Regions from separate parts of the Blautia sp. BCRC 81119 genome, predicted to be linked through region 3. Evidence: predicted binding sites of a transcription regulator. Region 3 holds the regulator's gene; each other region holds the start of a gene.

Region 1 (6,269 bases), on a different contig from region 3:
ATTCTGCATGGCAGGAGAGCTGGAGTGGCGGATCGGATATGCCATAAGACCAATCAGTTCGGTATGTCCTGTGATTCTTTCTGACATGGTAATAACTCCTCTCATTGGTAAAATCTGGATGAAGATTTGTCTTTTTTAAACCTCCCGCCACATAGATCTGAAGAAGTTGCGGACATTCTCCGGACGGCTGCGGGGGAGGAAGACGTGGAAAAACTATGTTACGGATCACCGAGTGAACTGTAACAGATCTATATACACTTTCCGGTAGAAGGATTGAAATATTCCCGGAAAGGGTATAGCGGAAAAATATTAAAGGTATCCCTTCTGCTCAAGAATGGTAAGGATATTGCGTCCTTCCTGGGTACCGTCAATGATTCGTCTTGCTCTCTGGCTGTCGCCGATGTTCATGATCTCAACATCCTCAGAAGAAAATTCCTCTGTGAGGTTCTGGTAAAGCTGTCCCTGAGCTCTCATTCCGAGACATACGAAGCCGTACTCAAATGGAAGCTCATAAGGCTCACCGTCGCCCCTGACAAGGAAGGAAGAATCCTTAACCTCAAGGAGAGCAGTTTTTGTAAGCTGATGTACATTGTGTTTTTTCATCATGGTCTTTGTGTCATTTTTGCTTACCGGGTCAAGATCACGTCCGATCTGATCCATCATCTCAACGATAGAGATGTCTGCGTTTCTGTCAGCAAAGAATTCCACAACATCAAGACCTACAGCACCGCCGCCTACAACAACAACCTTTTTGCCTTCCAGATCCTTCGGAAAATCATTAATGTGGCTGATCATACCAAGAATAGAATAAATATTATGTTTCTCGTTGTCAATACGATCCTTCAGTCCTGCGATCGGAGGCAGAAGCGGAGCGGAGCCGGTGGAGCTTACGATGATATTCGGATGGAACTTGCGGATGTTTTCCGGTGTTCCTTCTGTGTTTTTGAAGATGTAAAGATTATCAAGCTGTTCAGCACGATGCATGAGATAGTGCGGGAAATCAGCAAGACGGTTCTTTGCAGGGATCTTTGAGATCAGAGATGCAAGTCCGCCAAGCTCATTGCCTTTTTCCAGAAGGAAGGTATTGCATCCAACCTCTGCGGCTGTACAGGCAGCTTCCAGTCCGGCAGTGCCGCCGCCGATAACGACTACGTTGCAGTTTTTATTTACATGTTTTTTCTTATATACATCGCCCTCAAGAACAGATGGGTTTACAGTACAGCGGATCGGACGGTTTACACCGATACGGTTTCCGGCACAGCCAACGTTACAGGAGATACATTTGCGGAGGTCACACTCATGACCTGTGGCAACCTTGTTTACCCATGCAGGGTCTGCGATCAGACCACGGCCCATACCGATCAAGTCTGCATCACCGTCAGCCAGGATACGCTCAGCAACCTTCGGGTCACGGACATTACCCATGGAGATACATGGCTTGTTGAATTTTTCTCTTACGGCCTTTGCCATGTAGGAACGCCATCCGTCCGGGAGATAATTTGCATCGATCTGGTACTGGATGGAACCGTTAAGTCCGCAGGAAACATCAAAGATATCAACCTCTTCCTGAAGATAATCCAGGTATTCCAGAGTATCCTCCAGTGTATTTCCGCCTTCCATCAGCTCATCCGCACTGAGACGGAGCATGATCGGGAAGAAAGGTCCTACCTGTTTCCTTACCTCATCGATGACCATACGGCAGAAACGGGTACGGTTCTCAACAGATCCGCCGAACTCGTCGGTACGCTTGTTTGTGATCGGGGAGAGGAACTGACTGATCAGATAGGAGTGTCCTGCATGGATCTCTACCGCGTCAAAGCCAGCTGTCTGTGCACGTTTTGCAGCCTCACCGTATTTTTTTACGATGTGAAGGATCTCGTCTTTGGAAAGAGGTCGCGGGATCTCGCCGCCTTCTTTGGATGGAACGTCAGATGCGGAAACCGGCTGCATGTTGATCCTGGAAGAAACAGCGGAAGCTCCGGCATGGTTGATCTGGATCGCGATCTTTGTTCCGTATCTATGAATATTTTCACAGAATTTGAAAAGACGTGGCAGATAGTTGTCATGGTCGATGCGCAGCTGTGTGGTTCCGTTGGAGCCTTGCGGGGAATCGATGCTTGCGTTCTCTACGATGATGAGACCTGTGCCACCCTTCGCACGCTGCTCATAATAATTGATATGAAGAAAACTCATTTCGCCGTTCTGTTCACCGTAGTTGGTGCCCATCGGCATCATAACAATACGGTTCTTGATAGTCATATTTTTAACGGTTAATGGGGAAAAAATATGCGGATAATCATTCTTCATCTGAAAAAAACCTCCCTGGTTATTTTAAATAGAATCGTTTGTTTGTGTTAATTATATAACAAAATAATCTATAAAACTAATTCATAATACGAGCGATATAATAAAAATAATCTATAGATTTTTGTGTATCATCTTTCAGGCTGCAGGTACTTGCATGTTTATAATGTGAAAAAAACAGATGTAGAACGGTAACGCTAACTGGAAAATGGTATCGGATCCAGGGGTTTACATATATGATTTTAACGTGTTATCATAACAAATAAAAAAGATACAGAAAACGGAGAAACGGGCAGGCTGAAACGGATCAAATGTAAGACTGTATTTCCGCGTTCTGTAAAAAGACAGGAGATAGATAAAATGGAATTCTGGGATATTTACGATGCAGATAAGAAACCGACAGGACGAACTATGAAGCGCAATGACTGGTGTTTAAAGGATGGAGAGTATCATCTGACAGTTTTGGGCGTGGTAGCAAGACCGGACAAGACCTTTCTTATTACTAAACGTGTGATGACAAAGGCCTGGGCTCCGGGCTGGTGGGAGGTTTCCGGCGGTGCAGCCCAGGCAGGAGAGGCTTCCCGTGATGCAGTACTCCGTGAGGTGAAAGAGGAGACCGGACTGGACGCCAGTGAGGCAGAGGGCGGATACCTTTTTACATATAAAAGAGAGAACCCGGGGGAAGGAGATAATTACTTTGTGGATGTGTACCGTTTTGTCATGGATGTGGAGGATAAGGATCTGAAGCTTCAGACAGAAGAGACAGACGGATATATGTTTGCAACCCTGGAGCAGATCCGGGCGTTTGCCGCAGAGGGAAAATTCCTACATTATGACAGTATTAAGAAGGTGTTTGAGTTCTGAGCAGATTTTTGAATGATTTTTATCCTGATGTGGAAATAGATGTTGTTTTCTGTGGATTTATATTTCGATTAACGTTGTTTTTTGCCTTATTTTCGAAGAATTGTATTGACATTAAGAGGCTCAGATAGTAAAATTTAACGTAGGGAAATTATAAGCCGGATGAACAGAGTCCGGCTTATCGAATATTACGTACGTCGAGAACATCTGACGCATCAAATTATGTTTTGCACAGCTGAACTTGATGCAGTAATTTCTGAGAGTGCTATAGATCGATCGGGAAGAATATAGCAGTAATTAAAAAAATGCTGTAATACGAAATTTTTGAAAGCGAGGAATCATCAATGGCGGATGAACATAGAGATCAGATCAGAATCGTACAGGAAACCGTAGCCGGTAAGGAGATCACATTTGCCCATATCATGGGTGGTCCGGCACCTATCATATATCAGAAGCTTGGACTGAATCCGCAGGTGGACTATGGATCATCTGCAATTGGTATCATGAACATGACACCTTCCGAGTCTGCTGTGATCGCATCCGATATTGCTGTGAAGAGCGGTAATGTGTATCTTGGATTTGCAGACCGTTTTACAGGAACACTGATCATAACAGGAGAGATTTCCGATGTGCAGACTGCAATGGAGGAGATCGTGGATTATTTCCGTGATACTCTGGGATATGTAGTATGCAATATCACCAAGAGATAAGGAAGTGTACCATGGAAGAACGGATAACAAAGGAAGAACTGCTGGAGAGGCTGTTTCATGATGATTATGAGAACCTTAAGGGAAGAAGACTTCGGCTGACCCGGGTGAGAGTACCTGGAAAGGAGCTTTCCTTTGCACATGTTTTTACACCAAATGACAGATCGATATATGAGAATCTTGCGTTACATATCGGTGTTCATGAAGGTGAAGATCACAGAGGAGATGCCATCGGCATGGTCCGTGTCACACCCTGGGAGGCAATCGTGGTTGCGGCAGATGTTGCAGTGAAGGCAGCTCATGTGGAAGTAGGATTTATGGATCGTTTCTGCGGGACGCTGATCCTGACAGGCGGTTTTACGGAAGTGATGACAGCCGTGGAGGAAGTGGTACGATTTTTCCATGAGACATTGAAATTCGATGTCTGTAAGATCCACAGAAGCTGAGGCAGGACGGGATAAAAAATGAAAAAAATTTTTCTGATGGGTCGAAGTGAAGCCGGCAAAACATCCCTGACACAGGCGCTTAAAGGGGAAGAGCTTCATTATCATAAGACTCAGTATACCAATACAAATGAAGATACTATTGATTCACCGGGAGAATATGCGGAATCCAAGCATTTCAGCGTAGGACTGGCCTGCTTTTCCTTTGAGGCGGATGTGATCGCCATTGTACAGGCAGCCAATGAGCCCTTTAACCTGTTTAGTGACGGCAGCAGGAATTTTCTACTACGGCCGCTGATCGGGATCATCACCAAGGTGGATTCTCCCCATGCCAACATTCCCATGGTCAGACAGTGGATGGAGAACATGGGCTGTGAGAGGATCTTTATGGTAAATAACAAGACAAGGGAAGGCATCAGCGAGCTGATGGATTATCTGCAGGATGATCTCCCGACGCTTACGCTTGAACAGGCGAAATTCAAGCAGAGCCTTGGCCTTAACGAATGGGATTCCATGCCGGAAGGGGTGGAGTATCCGGAATCCATACGGTAAAATAGTAATATTCACGAAAAATGAATAAAAATACAAAATTCAAACAGAAAAAGTAGAAATTCCTCCGGAACTGTGATATACTGTCATCGTTTGGAAGATTCGTGGGCTGAAATGTAAGATCCCCAGAGCATGAAGGATAAAGAGGATAGAAACGGGGCTCGCAGATATATGGCAGAAGAGCTGTATGTCGGGAACACCGGGTATCCGTATCTGCCTTCATGTTCCGGGGATTTTTTATATTCTATACACAGATTTTCCGAGTGGATGCAAAAGACAAAAAATAAGAAGGACAGGAGAGGAAAAGATGTTTGAATTATTTGAAAATCTGACCAACTGGCTCTGGGGACTGCCGTTGCTGATCACGATCCTCGCTACAGGCGTATATCTGACAGTACGTTCCGGTTTCTTCCAGTTTCGCCATTTTGGTTACATTGTGAAAAACATGTTCAGTAAAGAACGTCGCCAGGAAGGCGGAGATGACGGAAAGAGCCTGACACCGTTCCAGGCTATTTCCATTGCGATCGGAGGTACTGTTGGTGTATCCAATATGTCCGGTGTTGCAACGGCTATTGCAACAGGAGGACCTGGGGCATTATTCTGGCTCTGGATCGCAGCGCTTCTTGCCATGGTCATCAAGATGGCAGAGGTAACACTTGCTGTATACTACAGAGAGAAACAGCCAAACGGTGAGTACCAGGGAGGCCCGACCTACTACATGCAGAAGGGGCTTGGCGGAGAGAAAAAGCTTCCCTTCTGGAAACTTTTTGCAGTACTGTTCGGCGGCTGTATTTTCATGACATGGTTCATTACTTTGCAGAATTATACAGTATCAGAGGCTGTCGGAAGTACCTTCCACCTGCCGTACATCGTACCGTCACTTTTGTATGTGGCAGCGATCTATCTGATCATCATCGGCGGTGTAAAGAAAGTCGGCGTGATCTCTTCCTATATGACACCGATCATGTGTATGCTTTACATTGTAGGCTCTCTCGCAATACTGGTAGTGAATTTTGACAAGCTGCCGGAAACCTTTGGACTGATCTTCAAGGGTGCATTTACAACACAGGCGGCAGTCGGCGGATTTATGGGAGCCGGTGTTGCAACAGCAATGCGTCTTGGCTTTGCCCGTTCCGTATACAGCAACGAGGCAGGCTGGGGAACATCTCCTATGATCCATGCTTCCGCAAAGACAGACCATCCTGTAAAACAGGGACTGATGGGAGCATTTGAGGTATTTGCAGACACCATCGTAGTCTGCTCCATGACAGGTCTTGTTGTTATCATCACCGGCTACTGGAATTCAGGACTTCAGGGATCAGAGCTGACACTGACAGCATTTGAGTCTGGAATGGGCTCCATTGCGAGAGCACTGATCGCGATCAGTATTTTTCTTTTTGGATTA
Region 2 (6,269 bases), on a different contig from region 3:
TCAGTTTGTACTGTTGATCTCGCATCCTGTTCGAATGTAATGCAGTGCAAAGAGAATTTTTACAGTCTTACTGGTCTCCCGCTTAACTTCTCAGAAAGGATACACCATATGTCCTTTGTTAGTCAAGCCAAAGTTTTTTATTTTACAGGTAGATATCTTCAACTTTCTGTTTATTCCATGTCTGGAAACATGCTTCGCACTGCACAGTTCTATATCAAATAATAAATCCTCAGTTGTTTGTCAAAAAACCGGGAGCGGATAAATCCGCTCCCGGTTAAGTCTACGATCTGTATTCAGTTGGAATGACTGATTATGCCTGCGGGCCAGCTGCAACGAGTGCTTTACCAGCTGCATTTCCTTCATATTTAGCAAAGTTCTTAACGAATCTTGCAGCAAGATCTTTAGCCTTTGTCTCCCACTCTGCAGCATCTGCATATGTGTCACGTGGGTCAAGGATTGCAGGATCTACGCCCGGAAGCTCTGTCGGAACCTCGAAGTTGAAGAATGGGATCTTCTTTGTCGGAGCTTTAAGGATAGATCCGTCAAGGATAGCATCGATGATACCACGAGTATCTTTGATGGAGATACGTTTTCCAGTTCCATTCCATCCTGTGTTAACGAGGTATGCTTTCGCACCACTCTTCTCCATTCTCTTAACGAGCTCCTCAGCATATTTTGTCGGATGAAGCTCAAGGAATGCCTGTCCGAAGCATGCGGAGAATGTAGGAGTAGGCTCTGTGATTCCACGCTCTGTACCAGCAAGCTTAGCTGTGAATCCGGAAAGGAAGTAGTACTGTGTCTGCTCCGGTGTCAGGATAGATACTGGAGGAAGTACGCCGAATGCATCTGCGGACAGGAAGATAACCTCTTTCGCTGCCGGTGCAGAAGATACAGGGCGAACAATGTTCTCGATGTGGTTGATCGGATAAGAAACACGTGTGTTCTCTGTTACGCTCTTGTCAGCGAAGTCGATCTTGCCCTCAGCATCAAGTGTTACGTTCTCAAGAAGAGCGTTTCTCTTGATCGCATTGTAGATGTCCGGCTCAGACTCTTTGTCAAGGTTGATAACCTTAGCGTAGCATCCACCCTCGAAGTTGAATACTCCGTTGTCATCCCAGCCATGCTCGTCATCACCGATCAGAAGACGCTTAGGATCTGTGGAAAGTGTTGTCTTACCTGTTCCGGAAAGACCGAAGAAGATTGCTGTGTTCTCTCCGTTAAGGTCTGTGTTTGCAGAGCAGTGCATGGAAGCGATGCCCTTCAGCGGCAGATAGTAGTTCATCATGGAGAACATACCTTTCTTCATCTCTCCGCCGTACCATGTATTAACGATAACCTGCTCACGGCTTGTAATGTTGAACATTACAGCTGTCTCAGAGTTAAGTCCTAATTCTTTGTAGTTCTCAACTTTAGCCTTGGATGCGTTGTAAACAACGAAATCCGGCTCAAAGTTCTCAAGCTCCTCAGCTGTCGGCTGAATGAACATGTTTGTTACGAAGTGTGCCTGCCATGCAACCTCAACGATGAAACGGATAGCCATACGTGTGTCTTTGTTAGCTCCGCAGAATGCATCTACTACGAAAAGTTTCTTGTTGGAAAGCTCCTTCTTGGCAAGATCTTTAACTGCATTCCATGCTTCCTGAGTTGCCGGATGGTTATCGTTCTTGTACTCATCGGATGTCCACCAAACTGTGTCCTTGGAGTTCTCATCCATAACGATATATTTGTCTTTAGGGGAACGTCCTGTGTAGATACCTGTCATTACATTGACAGCACCAAGCTCACTGACCTGACCCTTCTCAAATCCTTCAAGCTCCGGTTTGGTCTCTTCCTCAAATAATGTCTCGTAGGAAGGATTGTACACGATCTCAGTTGTTCCGGTAATACCATACTTTGTTAAATCGATTTTTGCCATCTTAACATTTACCTCTCTTCTTTAATAGTAATTATGATAGCCACCTACTGCTGCAGGTTTTTGTCATCCTGCCATAGGAATTGGTCATTCCAACATCCCTATCCACAATTATACATAAATTGTACGTAAAAGCAACCAAAAAAATTCATTTTCCGCAAAAAAATGATAAATCTTTAACAGTGACGTTTTGGTACTGTCAGATTTTACTCCATCTATACTTGACTTTTTCAGAATAATGGCTACAATATATCTGATTATAGTTATTATATATATTTATAATAGTAACTATATGATTTTAATATATAGAAAGAAGTGATTTCTATGTCAGATATTCTGATCAAACGTAATCATATGGAAATCCCTTGGCACAACTACGTAAGTACCAAGAACAGCCAGCCCATTACCGAAGCTTCTCTTTCCGAAAAAGCTTCCCTGATCGGCCGTACAGGCATGATGCTTCTCTCCTGTGGGACCGGTGCCTGGCGGGTACGGAGTTCCATGAATACATTGTCAGAAGCACTTGGTATCACCTGTTCCGCAGATATCGGACTGATGTCTATAAGCTACACCTGCTTTGACGGTGAGAGCAGTTTTTCCCATGCACTTAGTCTGACTACCACCGGCGTAAATACTTCCAGACTGAACAGGCTGGAACATTTTGTCAGTGATTTTCCTGCGGAGGGTATCCATATGAGCGGTGAAGCACTGCACAGTCAGTTAGATGAGATCGAGCGGATCCACGGGCTTTATTCCCCTGCCGCCCTGGGACTGGCTTCTGCACTGGCCTGTGGTGCATTTACTTTTCTTCTGGGCGGTGGCCCGCTGGAAATGATCCTGGCTTTTGCAGGCGCAGGCATCGGAAACGCCATCCGCTGCAAGCTTGGCAAGCATCATTTTACTCTGTTTATGTGCATTGCAGTTTCTGTTTCCTCCGCCTGTCTTGTATATGCAGGCTTCCTGAAGCTGGCAGAGCTTCTGTTCCACATTTCCGTCCAGCATGAGGCCGGGTACATCTGTTCCATGCTGTTTATCATTCCGGGCTTTCCGTTTATCACAAGCGGGATCGACCTTGCCAAGCTGGATATGCGTTCCGGTCTGGAACGACTGGCCTACGCCATTATTGTTGTAATGGTGGCTGCTGTCTCTGCCTGGCTGATGGCACTGCTTCTTCATCTGAAGCCTGTGGATTTCCTGCCTCTGGAGCTTTCGGCAGCTCAGAGGATCCTGTTCCGGCTTCTGGCAAGCTTCTGCGGGGTATTCGGCTTTTCGGTCATGTTCAACAGCCCTGTCCGTCTAGCCGCAGCTGCCGCCTTCATCGGCGCACTGTCCAACACTTTGCGTCTGGAGCTTGTTGATCTTGCCGGTTTCCCACCTGCTGCCGCGGCTTTTTTCGGAGCACTGACAGCCGGACTTCTGGCCTCCCTCATTAAAACCAAAGTGGGATATCCCAGGATTTCCATTACCGTGCCATCCATTGTGATCATGGTTCCCGGACTTTATCTCTACCGGGCAATCTACAATCTGGGGATCATGTCCCTGAATGTTTCCGCCTCCTGGTTTGCAGCTGCGATCCTGATCATCGTTGCTCTTCCCCTGGGCCTTATTTTCGCCAGGATCCTTACGGACAAAATGTTCCGCTACTGCACCTGACGGGCATACAAAAAGGACTGCTTTCTGTAGCTTCCGGTCATCAGCTATCCTTCTGATAACCGGAGCAATACAAAAGCAGTCCTTTTTTTGTACATTCTATTTCATTACGATCTCATCAGCAATCCCGATCATTTTTTCCAGGCGGTCCGCAAATTTATGGATGGGTAGAAAAACGCCCAGTCCGTCATAACGTTTGCCACCATCCTCCACAGAATCCTGCCCATAATACACAAAGGCTCTTGGAAGCTTCTTCTGAATTGCCATCATGATATCCCATACAGCCGCATAGGCCTGTGCCTCCGTTTCCTTTTCCTTTATGCTGTCCGGAAGCTCATACACCAGCAGCACACCGATATGTTCGCCCATTTTATACTCTTCAACTTCCATGGTAGCTTCATCATAGGAATGGCGCTTCCGATAGCCATACGCCAGATACATCTTTACACCAGGTTTCTCCCTGTATATCCTGCGGAACCGGTCGTAATCCCTGTCACTTACATGGATTCCCTTTTCCCGCAGAAAATTTCCGTTTTCATCTGTGAGAAACACCGGATTCTCCTGTCCATCTGCATTGAACCTGAACGGTGCCAGAAAAGAATTTCGCAGAAGATCAAACATACTGTTCTGGCAGATCGCCATAAGGAGAGCTGTCAGATCACGGTTTTTATATGCGTCCAGCAATGCATAGGCGAATTTTTCCGGAGGAAGATATCCGCATTCTATGTCTGTATCCGCATCCATGGATTCATAGAAGGTCTCCGTCAGCCGTCTGCACGCCTCCGGATCCTTCAGGATCTTTTCAAATAAAAGCTCCGCCTTTTCCTCTCTTGGGAATAATGTGCTGTTTTCCACAATTCCTCACCCTTTCTAATCTCTATGTTTACTGGAAAACATCAGAATAAAGCTGAGCAGAAGCAAAACATCCGATACCCAGATTGCCGGGATCCCCAGCCTCATGGACAGATTTCCTCCGCCGCCGGCTCCAATGGCAAAAAAGAAAATTATTCCGAAATAATAAAGAGCCTGCTTCAACTGTTCCGGACGTTTTTCACGACAATACACGGACAACGCCGCCGTGCCGCTTCGTAAATTTCCAATGCACATGGTGCTTGCATAGGAATAACCACCCACCTTCCGGAAGGTCTGTACCTGCATGGCGCAGGAAAAGGATACCAGTACGGTTGCCAGCATATCCAATTCTCCCGGCATAAATCCCACCGCAAAAAGGATCAGGATCTCGATCAGCAGGATCATCTGCCTCCAGTGAAGTTTTTTTGCATATTTAAAGGTACTCTGGATCCGCTCCGCCGCTACAACACCAATGGCAAAGGCTAAAACAGGGAACAGGTACCTTAAGCCCTCTCCCCACTGTCCTGTCATAAAATTTTGGCTCATCAGAACCACGTTGCCTGTCTGGGCGTTGGAAAACACCTCATCTCTTGTAAAGTATGTGTAGGCATCCTGAAATCCGCCGGACATTGCCAGAAATACACTTGTGATAAAAGCTTCTGACATCTGCCGGTCTGCGCTCTGCAGCTTTCTGCCTCCTGAAACCACTCTAAATCACTCCTGTCATTGATTTTTTTCCTCGGGTGTATTATAGTTTGCTCAGAAGCAAATGTAAAAAGTATTATTAATATCGTAAACATATTAAAATCATATCACAGGATGGAGACAATACATGATCACTTACGACTACTACCGGATCTTTTATTATGTAGCCCAGTATAAGAGCTTTACCAAGGCAGCAAGAGCTCTTCACAACAATCAGCCAAATATCACCCGCTGTATGAACAACCTGGAGCAGGAGCTGAAATGTACGCTCTTTCTCCGCTCCAACAAAGGAATCGCACTTACACCGGAAGGCCGCCAGCTTTATGAACACGTTGCCCTGGCTTTTGAGCAGCTGTCCCTAGGCGAGGAGGAGATCCGCCAGAACGGAGAGCTGGAGCATGGTCTGGTTTCCATCGGCGCCAGCGAAAATGCCCTGCGTCTGATCCTTCTGGAAAAGCTGGAGCTGTTCCGCGAGCAATATCCCCATGTTCGCCTGCGCCTCTTTAACCATTCTACTCCTCAGGCAGTACAGGCACTGAAAAATTATGCGGTGGATTTCGCTATTGTCACCACTCCGATCTCCATCCGCAAACCTTTACAGAAAAAAAGTCTCCTGCGTTACCGGGAGATCCTTGTATGCGGAAGCAAATATAAGGATCTGACCACTGCCCCTATCAGCATCCATGAGCTTCAGGATCTGCCCTTTGTAGGTCTTGCGGAAGGGACCAGCACCAGAGAAATGTATATGAATTACTTTATGGAAAACCGTGTTTCTTTTCATCCTGACATCGAGGCAGCAACTACAGACCAGGTCCTTCCCATGATCGTCCACAATCTGGGAATCGGCTTTTACCCCGAGCCCCTTGCACGGGAAGTGATCAATGACGGGAAGATTTTTGCCCTTCAGCTTAAGGAGCCGCTCCCTCAGAGAGAGGTCTGCTTAGTCACAAACAGCAGTACTGCCATGAGTACTGCTGTCAAAAAAGCTATTGAATTTATTGTGTAAATCCCTGAGGCGGATCAGCCATTTATATTTATTGCTCCACTGTCCGCTCAATATGCATGGCAAGATAACCAATCTCGATAGGGTCCAGCTTTTTCCCAAGGCTTTTGCCCAGACTCTCGCAGACATCCTCTGCGATCCTGTAGG
Region 3 (6,269 bases):
CCAGATATAGTCATAGTCCTGGATCAGACGGGCAATAGCTCTGGCACCATGGCCATAACCGTCCGCCTTGATCACAGCGATGATCTTTGTCCCTTCTTTGACATTTTTATGCATTTCCTCAAAATTGTGGGCAATGGCATCCAGTGATACCAGTGCTTTTACTCTCTCGTATTTTTTCATAATTCCGACTCCTCTTCACCTATAGCTAATGCCTTGGGCAGATATTCTATGATATCTCCTGCCAGCATACTGCGCTTTCCTTTTTCAGCGGCTGCAAGATCACCGCAAAGTCCGTGAAGATAAACACCTAACGCGGCCTTTAAAACCATGGGAGGCTGTTCCTCCGTTTTCAGATACATACATAACACTGCTGCCAGGATCCCGGAAAGCACATCTCCGCTTCCTGCAGTTGCCATTCCGGAATTACCGGAAAGATTCAGATACATCTGGCTTTTCTCATCTGCGATCACCGTACATGCATCCTTCAATACGCACACAGAGCCTGTTTCCGCAGCACATTTCAGTGCAATATCTGCGATCTCATGCTGGATCTCCTGGATCGTTCTGCCACTGAGCCGGCTCATTTCTCCGATATGCGGTGTCAGGACTACATGCTCTCCCAGATACTGATACCACTGTGGATGTGCAGCCAGAAGGTTCAGGCCGTCCGCATCCAGGATCAGCGGCTTTTTCTCCCGGGCAGCCGCCGTGAGAAACCACTGTTCTCTCTCACGGCTGGCCACTGATGTTCCAAGTCCCGGTCCGATCACGATCACATCACACCAGGATAGAAGCTGTTCATTGGATTCCTGATCAAAGCGGCTGCAGACCATAGCCTCCGGAAGGAGTATCTGCAGTGGGATCCTGTTGGCTTCCACAGTCTGGATCTTTACCATTCCCGCACCGGCACGAAGTGCTGCACTGGCGCTTAAATAAGCGGCTCCGCACATTCCCTCACTTCCGGTCACAAAGAGCACTTTTCCGAAGGTACCCTTGTTTCCGCCGGGATCACGTTCCGGAAACAGCTTCAGATCTTTATTTTCCAGACAGGCGGCAGATGCAGTCACAGCTTCTTGCTCATAGATCCCGATATCGGCGGTAACGATCCTTCCTGCATACAGTCTTCCCGGATAAAAGCAAAGACCTCTTTTCCGGTAGGCAAATGTGACAGTCAGATCGGCGCTGAAGGCAATTCCCATTTCCAGGCCAGTATCTCCGTTCACTCCTGACGGGATGTCAACTGCGATCTTTTTGGCCCTCGCACTGTTCATCTCATGGATGATATCAGCATAATGCCCCTCGATCGGACGCGTCAGGCCTACCCCAAACACGGCATCTACTATAGTAGTATATTCACTCCACTGCGGGTTATTCACCTCCGGGACACGATAACCGGAAGCGATCTTATACTGAAGAGCAGTCTCTCTGGTCATTTTATCTTTGTTTCCGACCATATAAAACTCTACCCGGATCCCCTTCAGATGGAACAATCTGGCAACAGCGATACCGTCACCGCCATTATTTCCGCTTCCGCAGACTACCAGGATCCTTTCGTCCTTCTGGAGATACTTTTCTGTTTCCTCTACCACCTTCAGTGCTGCCCGCTCCATCAGAACCTCGGAGGGAACTCCGATCTCACGGATCGTTGTGGAGTCCAGATCCTTCATTTCTTTGCAGGTAACAAGCTTCTTCATTCTGTCTTCTGCCTCCCCTCTGTCATAGAGAAAGCTGCCGTTTCCGGCAGCTTAACAATTCTTACTTATCCACATGTTCCTGCCTGTATTTACTGAGATTATAAGACAGTGTCATCAGACTCTCGGAAAGATGAACGTTCTCTACGATCACATCATCCGGTGTCTCAAGATCGAGATGTGCAAAATTCCAGATTGCCTTGATCCCGTTCTCCACCAGGATATCCGCCATTTCCTTGGCTTTATTCTTGGGAAGTGTCAGAATCGCGATCTCCACGTTATTCTCTCTCAGGAAAAACGGAAGCTCACTGAGCATTTGGATCTCAAGTCCACGGACTGCGATGCCCTCAAGCACAGGATTTACGTCAAAGATACCAACCAGCCTGAACCCGCGCTTCTCAAAATCCACATAATTGGCAAGTGCCTGTCCCAGATTACCGGCACCCAGGATGATCATCGGATGAACGGTATCCAGTCCCAGGATCTTACCGATCTCTGTATAAAGATAGTGTACATTATAGCCATACCCCTGCTGCCCAAAACCGCCAAAATTATTAAGATCCTGACGGATCTGAGAAGCTGTGGTATGCATCTTCTTACTTAATTCATTGGAAGAAATACGTTCTACATTATCTTCCATCAGCTCTCCTAAGTAGCGGTAATAGCGTGGCAGACGCTTAATCACCGCTTTCGAGATTTGTTTTGTCTCCACGATAGTTTTCCTCCTTACCTTACACTAGGTTAATTATAACGAATTGACATTTTCCTGTCAATTAAAGTTGTCTATTCTGTACAAATTTCTTTATATTTTTTCTAATAATTGATTTTTTCTTTGAAATCCCGGCAGTTTCCGTTATAATAGGTGGAGGATTTTTCCCTGTTCAGACATAAACAGGGGTGATTCTTTATACAGGAGGACAGTTTTTATGATTTTATCATGTCAGAATATATGCAAGGCCTTTGGCGAAAAAGTAATTTTAAATGATGCATCCTTTCACATTGAAGACCGTGAAAAGGCTGCTCTGATCGGCTGCAACGGTGCAGGAAAGACCACACTGCTGCGTATCATCATGCAGGAGCTTTCTGCTGATTCCGGTACCGTGGTGCTTGCCCGGGATAAAAATATCGGCTATCTTGCCCAGTACCAGGATATCCACGGACATCATACCATCTACGAAGAGCTTCTTACCACCAAGCAGCACATCATCGATATGGAACGCCGTATCCGCAATATGGAACAGGAAATGAACACGGTGACCGGTGATGAGCTGAACCGTCTGATGGAAACCTATACCCGCCTGACCCATCAGTTTGAGCTGGAGAACGGATACGCTTACAAAAGTGAGCTGACCGGTGTCTTAAAGGGTCTCGGCTTCACGGAGGAAGATTATGACAAGCAGATTGAAACTCTTTCCGGCGGTCAGAAAACCCGCGTGGCGCTGGGCAAGATGCTTCTTTCCAAGCCGGATATCCTGCTTCTGGATGAGCCAACCAATCACCTGGATATGGAAAGCATCTCCTGGCTGGAAACTTATCTTCTGAATTATCCGGGAGCTGTTTTTATCGTCTCCCATGACCGTTATTTTCTGGATAAGGTGGTCACCAAGGTCATTGAGATCGAAGCCGGACAGACCCGCGTATACAGCGGCAACTACTCTGCCTATGCTCTCAAGAAGGCTCAGCTTCGTGACGCACAGTACAAGGCATACTTAAATCAGCAGCGGGATATCAAGCATCAGGAAGCCGTTATCGCCAAGCTGAAATCCTTTAACCGTGAAAAATCCATCAAACGTGCGGAAAGCCGTGAAAAAATGCTGGACCGTGTACAGAGAATTGAAAAACCTCTTGAGCTCCAGGACCGGATGCGTATCTCGCTGGAACCACGGGTGTTAAGCGGAAACGATGTGCTCCACGTGGAAGCGCTTTCCAAGGCCTTTCCGGGACAGACCCTGTTCTCCGATATCTCCTTTGATATCAAACGCGGCGAGCGTGTGGCACTGATCGGAAACAACGGAACCGGAAAGACCACCATGCTGAAGATCATCAACGGTCTTATTGAGGCAGATGCCGGCAAATTTTCCCTTGGTTCCAAGGTGCAGATCGGTTATTACGATCAGGAACATCATGTTCTGCATATGGACAAAACGATTTTCCAGGAGATCTCCGATACTTATCCGACTCTCACAGAGACCGAGATCCGAAATATGCTTGCCGCATTTCTCTTTACCGGAGATGATGTTTTCAAGGAGATCTCCGCACTTTCCGGTGGAGAAAGAGGCCGTGTTTCCCTTGCAAAGCTGATGCTTTCCGAAGCCAACTTCCTGATCCTTGACGAGCCTACCAACCATCTGGATATTGCCTCCAAGGAGATCCTGGAGGAAGCACTGGTCAGCTACACCGGTACAGTCCTTTATGTATCCCATGACCGTTACTTTATCAATCAGACTGCGACCAGGATCATGGAGCTGACAAACCAGGCAGTGGTAAATTACATCGGTGATTATGATTACTATCTGGAAAAGAAGGAGGAGCTGACCAGTACCTATGCACCGGGAAGCACTTCTCCGGAGGCACCTGCAGAAGAAAAAGCGGTTTCCGAGAACAAGCTTTCCTGGCAGCAGATGAAGGAAGAACAGGCAAAGAAACGAAAACGGGAAGCCGAGCTAAAAAAAGTCGAAGCCCGTATCGAAGAGCTGGAAACAAGAGACAGCGAGATCGACGAAACCATGGTCCTTCCGGATGTCTGCACCAATGTAGCGGAATGTACAAAGCTGAGCCGCGAAAAAGCATCCATCGCTGAAGAACTGGAAGAACTTTATGAAAAATGGGAAGAGCTGGCCTGACGGTCAGCTCTTTTTTATCCCCTTATGTTTTTATGGAAGCAGCATGCCGAGATGCTGTTCAAAGCATACACCATCGTTACGGTCTGTTCCTTCCTCCACCGCATCCCGGATCGATGCCGAGATAAAATCCACGGCCAGCTCTGCACAGGTTTTCATGGAATATCTTTTTACCAGCCCTGCACTGAGCACGGATGCAAAAAGATCTCCTGTCCCGGAATAGCTTCCGCCGGATTTCTCTGCAAATACCCAGGAGCTGTTTCCGTTTTCCAGGACAAGATTCCCCATTTTCAGAGGCTGCCCCTCCTCCCTGTGATCCACTCCGGTGATCACAACGGCAGGAAGTGAAAATTTCCGGGCAAGTCCGCACCCGATCTCCCGGATTTCTTCCATCCGCCGGGCCTCTGATGCCTTTTGCAGTTCCTTCCAGATCTCCTCCATTTTTTCTTTTCCGTAGAGAAGAAGGAGGGCTTCCGTAAGGTTCGGTGTGATCACATAGGAACGACGTGTCAGTTCGCAGAACCGGCTACGAAGCTCTTCTGTATAGATCGGATAAACCGCGCCGTCATCCCCCATCACCGGATCTGTAAGGATCAGAGTATCCTTCCCTGCAAACGCATCCATAAATTTCAGGATCCTGTCTGCCTGCTTATCGTCAGAAAGAAATCCTGTATAGATCCCATCCGGGAAAAATCCTCTTTTTTTCCACTGCTCCATATATGGTTCCATATGCTCTGTGAAATCCTCACAGAAATAACTTTCATAACCGGTCTGGTTGCTTAAAACAGCGGTGGGAAGTGGACACGCCTGGACTCCCATCACCGAGATCACCGGGATCGCTGCTGTCAGTGAACATTTCCCCAGCCCGGAAAGATCATTGATCACTGCTATTTTTTTCATGGTAATTCTCCAGTCTTGAGTTTTTTTCTGTAATATTATAGAATGAACTGTCAGGTTTACGCAATCATTTTTGGAAGGAAATCATCATACTTATGTTAAATATATCTGCAGAACACAAAAAAGAACACCTTTATCTGGAGGTTTATCACTATTACCGGAAACTGATCCTGGAAGGCCGTCTCCTTCCCGGAAGCAAAATGCCCTCCCTCCGCAAATGCGCCCAGGAGCTGAAGCTGAGCCGTACCACCATCGAAAATGCCTATCTTCTGCTGGCAGCAGACGGCTATATCATCGCCAGGGCACAGAGCGGCTATTATGTCACCGGCATTGCTTCCAAGCAGCATCTGCTTACCCCCGAAAAACAGGATAAGGATATCACGCCCTGCCTTTATGATTTTGCTTCTTCCGGTGTTGACCGGGAAAGCTTCCGTTTTGATCTGTGGCAGCGTTACATCAAAAGTGCCCTCCGCCAGGGCGACCGTATGCTTTCTTATGGCGAACCCCAGGGCGAAAGCGATTTCCGGGAGGTTCTCGCAGACTATATCCGGGAACGCAGAAATGTGATCTGCTCCCCGGATGACATTGTAGTAGGGGCCGGTCTCCAGCCCCTTCTCCAGATCCTCTGCCCTCTGATCCATGAACGGAAAACCGTTTCGTTCCCCACACCATCCTTCACCACATGCAGCACCATCTTTCAGGATTACGGCTTTGATGTCCATTACCGGGACAAAAGCTGCGATGTGATCTATGTTTCTCCTGCTCACATGACGAAATGGGGCGAGATCATGCCGGTAAAACGACGCCTGGAGCTGATCCGTCATGCGGAGATCAATGACCA

The links. Region 3 encodes Rex, which represses fermentation and respiration genes when NADH is low (regulators of the CRP and FNR family bind a similar motif). Its sites were predicted from a motif close to ATTGTTAANTANTTAACAAT; they were not measured.
Region 1: DMI82_RS03650 (oxidoreductase) is a predicted target of Rex. The motif match lies at 2,351-2,370, and genes of this name have one in related genera.
Region 2: pckA (phosphoenolpyruvate carboxykinase (ATP)) is a predicted target of Rex. The motif match lies at 2,077-2,096, and genes of this name have one in related genera.

Annotation. Positions count from the first base shown of each region.
Region 1 covers NZ_QJHD01000004.1:98,416-104,684, reverse strand. Annotated here, with positions in the region: gene DMI82_RS03655 (shikimate dehydrogenase) at 1-87, opposite strand, end outside; gene DMI82_RS03650 (oxidoreductase) at 310-2,307, opposite strand; gene DMI82_RS03645 (NUDIX hydrolase) at 2,665-3,168, shown strand; gene DMI82_RS03640 (BMC domain-containing protein) at 3,510-3,875, shown strand; gene DMI82_RS03635 (BMC domain-containing protein) at 3,887-4,318, shown strand; gene DMI82_RS03630 (EutP/PduV family microcompartment system protein) at 4,337-4,867, shown strand; gene DMI82_RS03625 (hypothetical protein) at 4,997-5,179, shown strand; gene DMI82_RS03620 (alanine/glycine:cation symporter family protein) at 5,172-6,269, shown strand, end outside.
Region 2 covers NZ_QJHD01000017.1:41,452-47,720, reverse strand. Annotated here, with positions in the region: NiCo riboswitch at 1-14, opposite strand, end outside; gene pckA (phosphoenolpyruvate carboxykinase (ATP)) at 311-1,915, opposite strand; gene DMI82_RS11085 (threonine/serine ThrE exporter family protein) at 2,237-3,565, shown strand; gene DMI82_RS11080 (DUF4866 domain-containing protein) at 3,662-4,417, opposite strand; gene DMI82_RS11075 (YoaK family protein) at 4,433-5,080, opposite strand; gene DMI82_RS11070 (LysR family transcriptional regulator) at 5,247-6,125, shown strand; gene DMI82_RS11065 (PRD domain-containing protein) at 6,154-6,269, opposite strand, start outside.
Region 3 covers NZ_QJHD01000002.1:148,738-155,006, reverse strand. Annotated here, with positions in the region: gene alr (alanine racemase) at 1-180, opposite strand, end outside; gene DMI82_RS01760 (bifunctional ADP-dependent NAD(P)H-hydrate dehydratase/NAD(P)H-hydrate epimerase) at 177-1,694, opposite strand; gene DMI82_RS01755 (redox-sensing transcriptional repressor Rex) at 1,756-2,403, opposite strand; gene abc-f (ribosomal protection-like ABC-F family protein) at 2,618-4,534, shown strand; gene DMI82_RS01745 (pyridoxamine kinase) at 4,565-5,431, opposite strand; gene pdxR (MocR-like pyridoxine biosynthesis transcription factor PdxR) at 5,524-6,269, shown strand, end outside.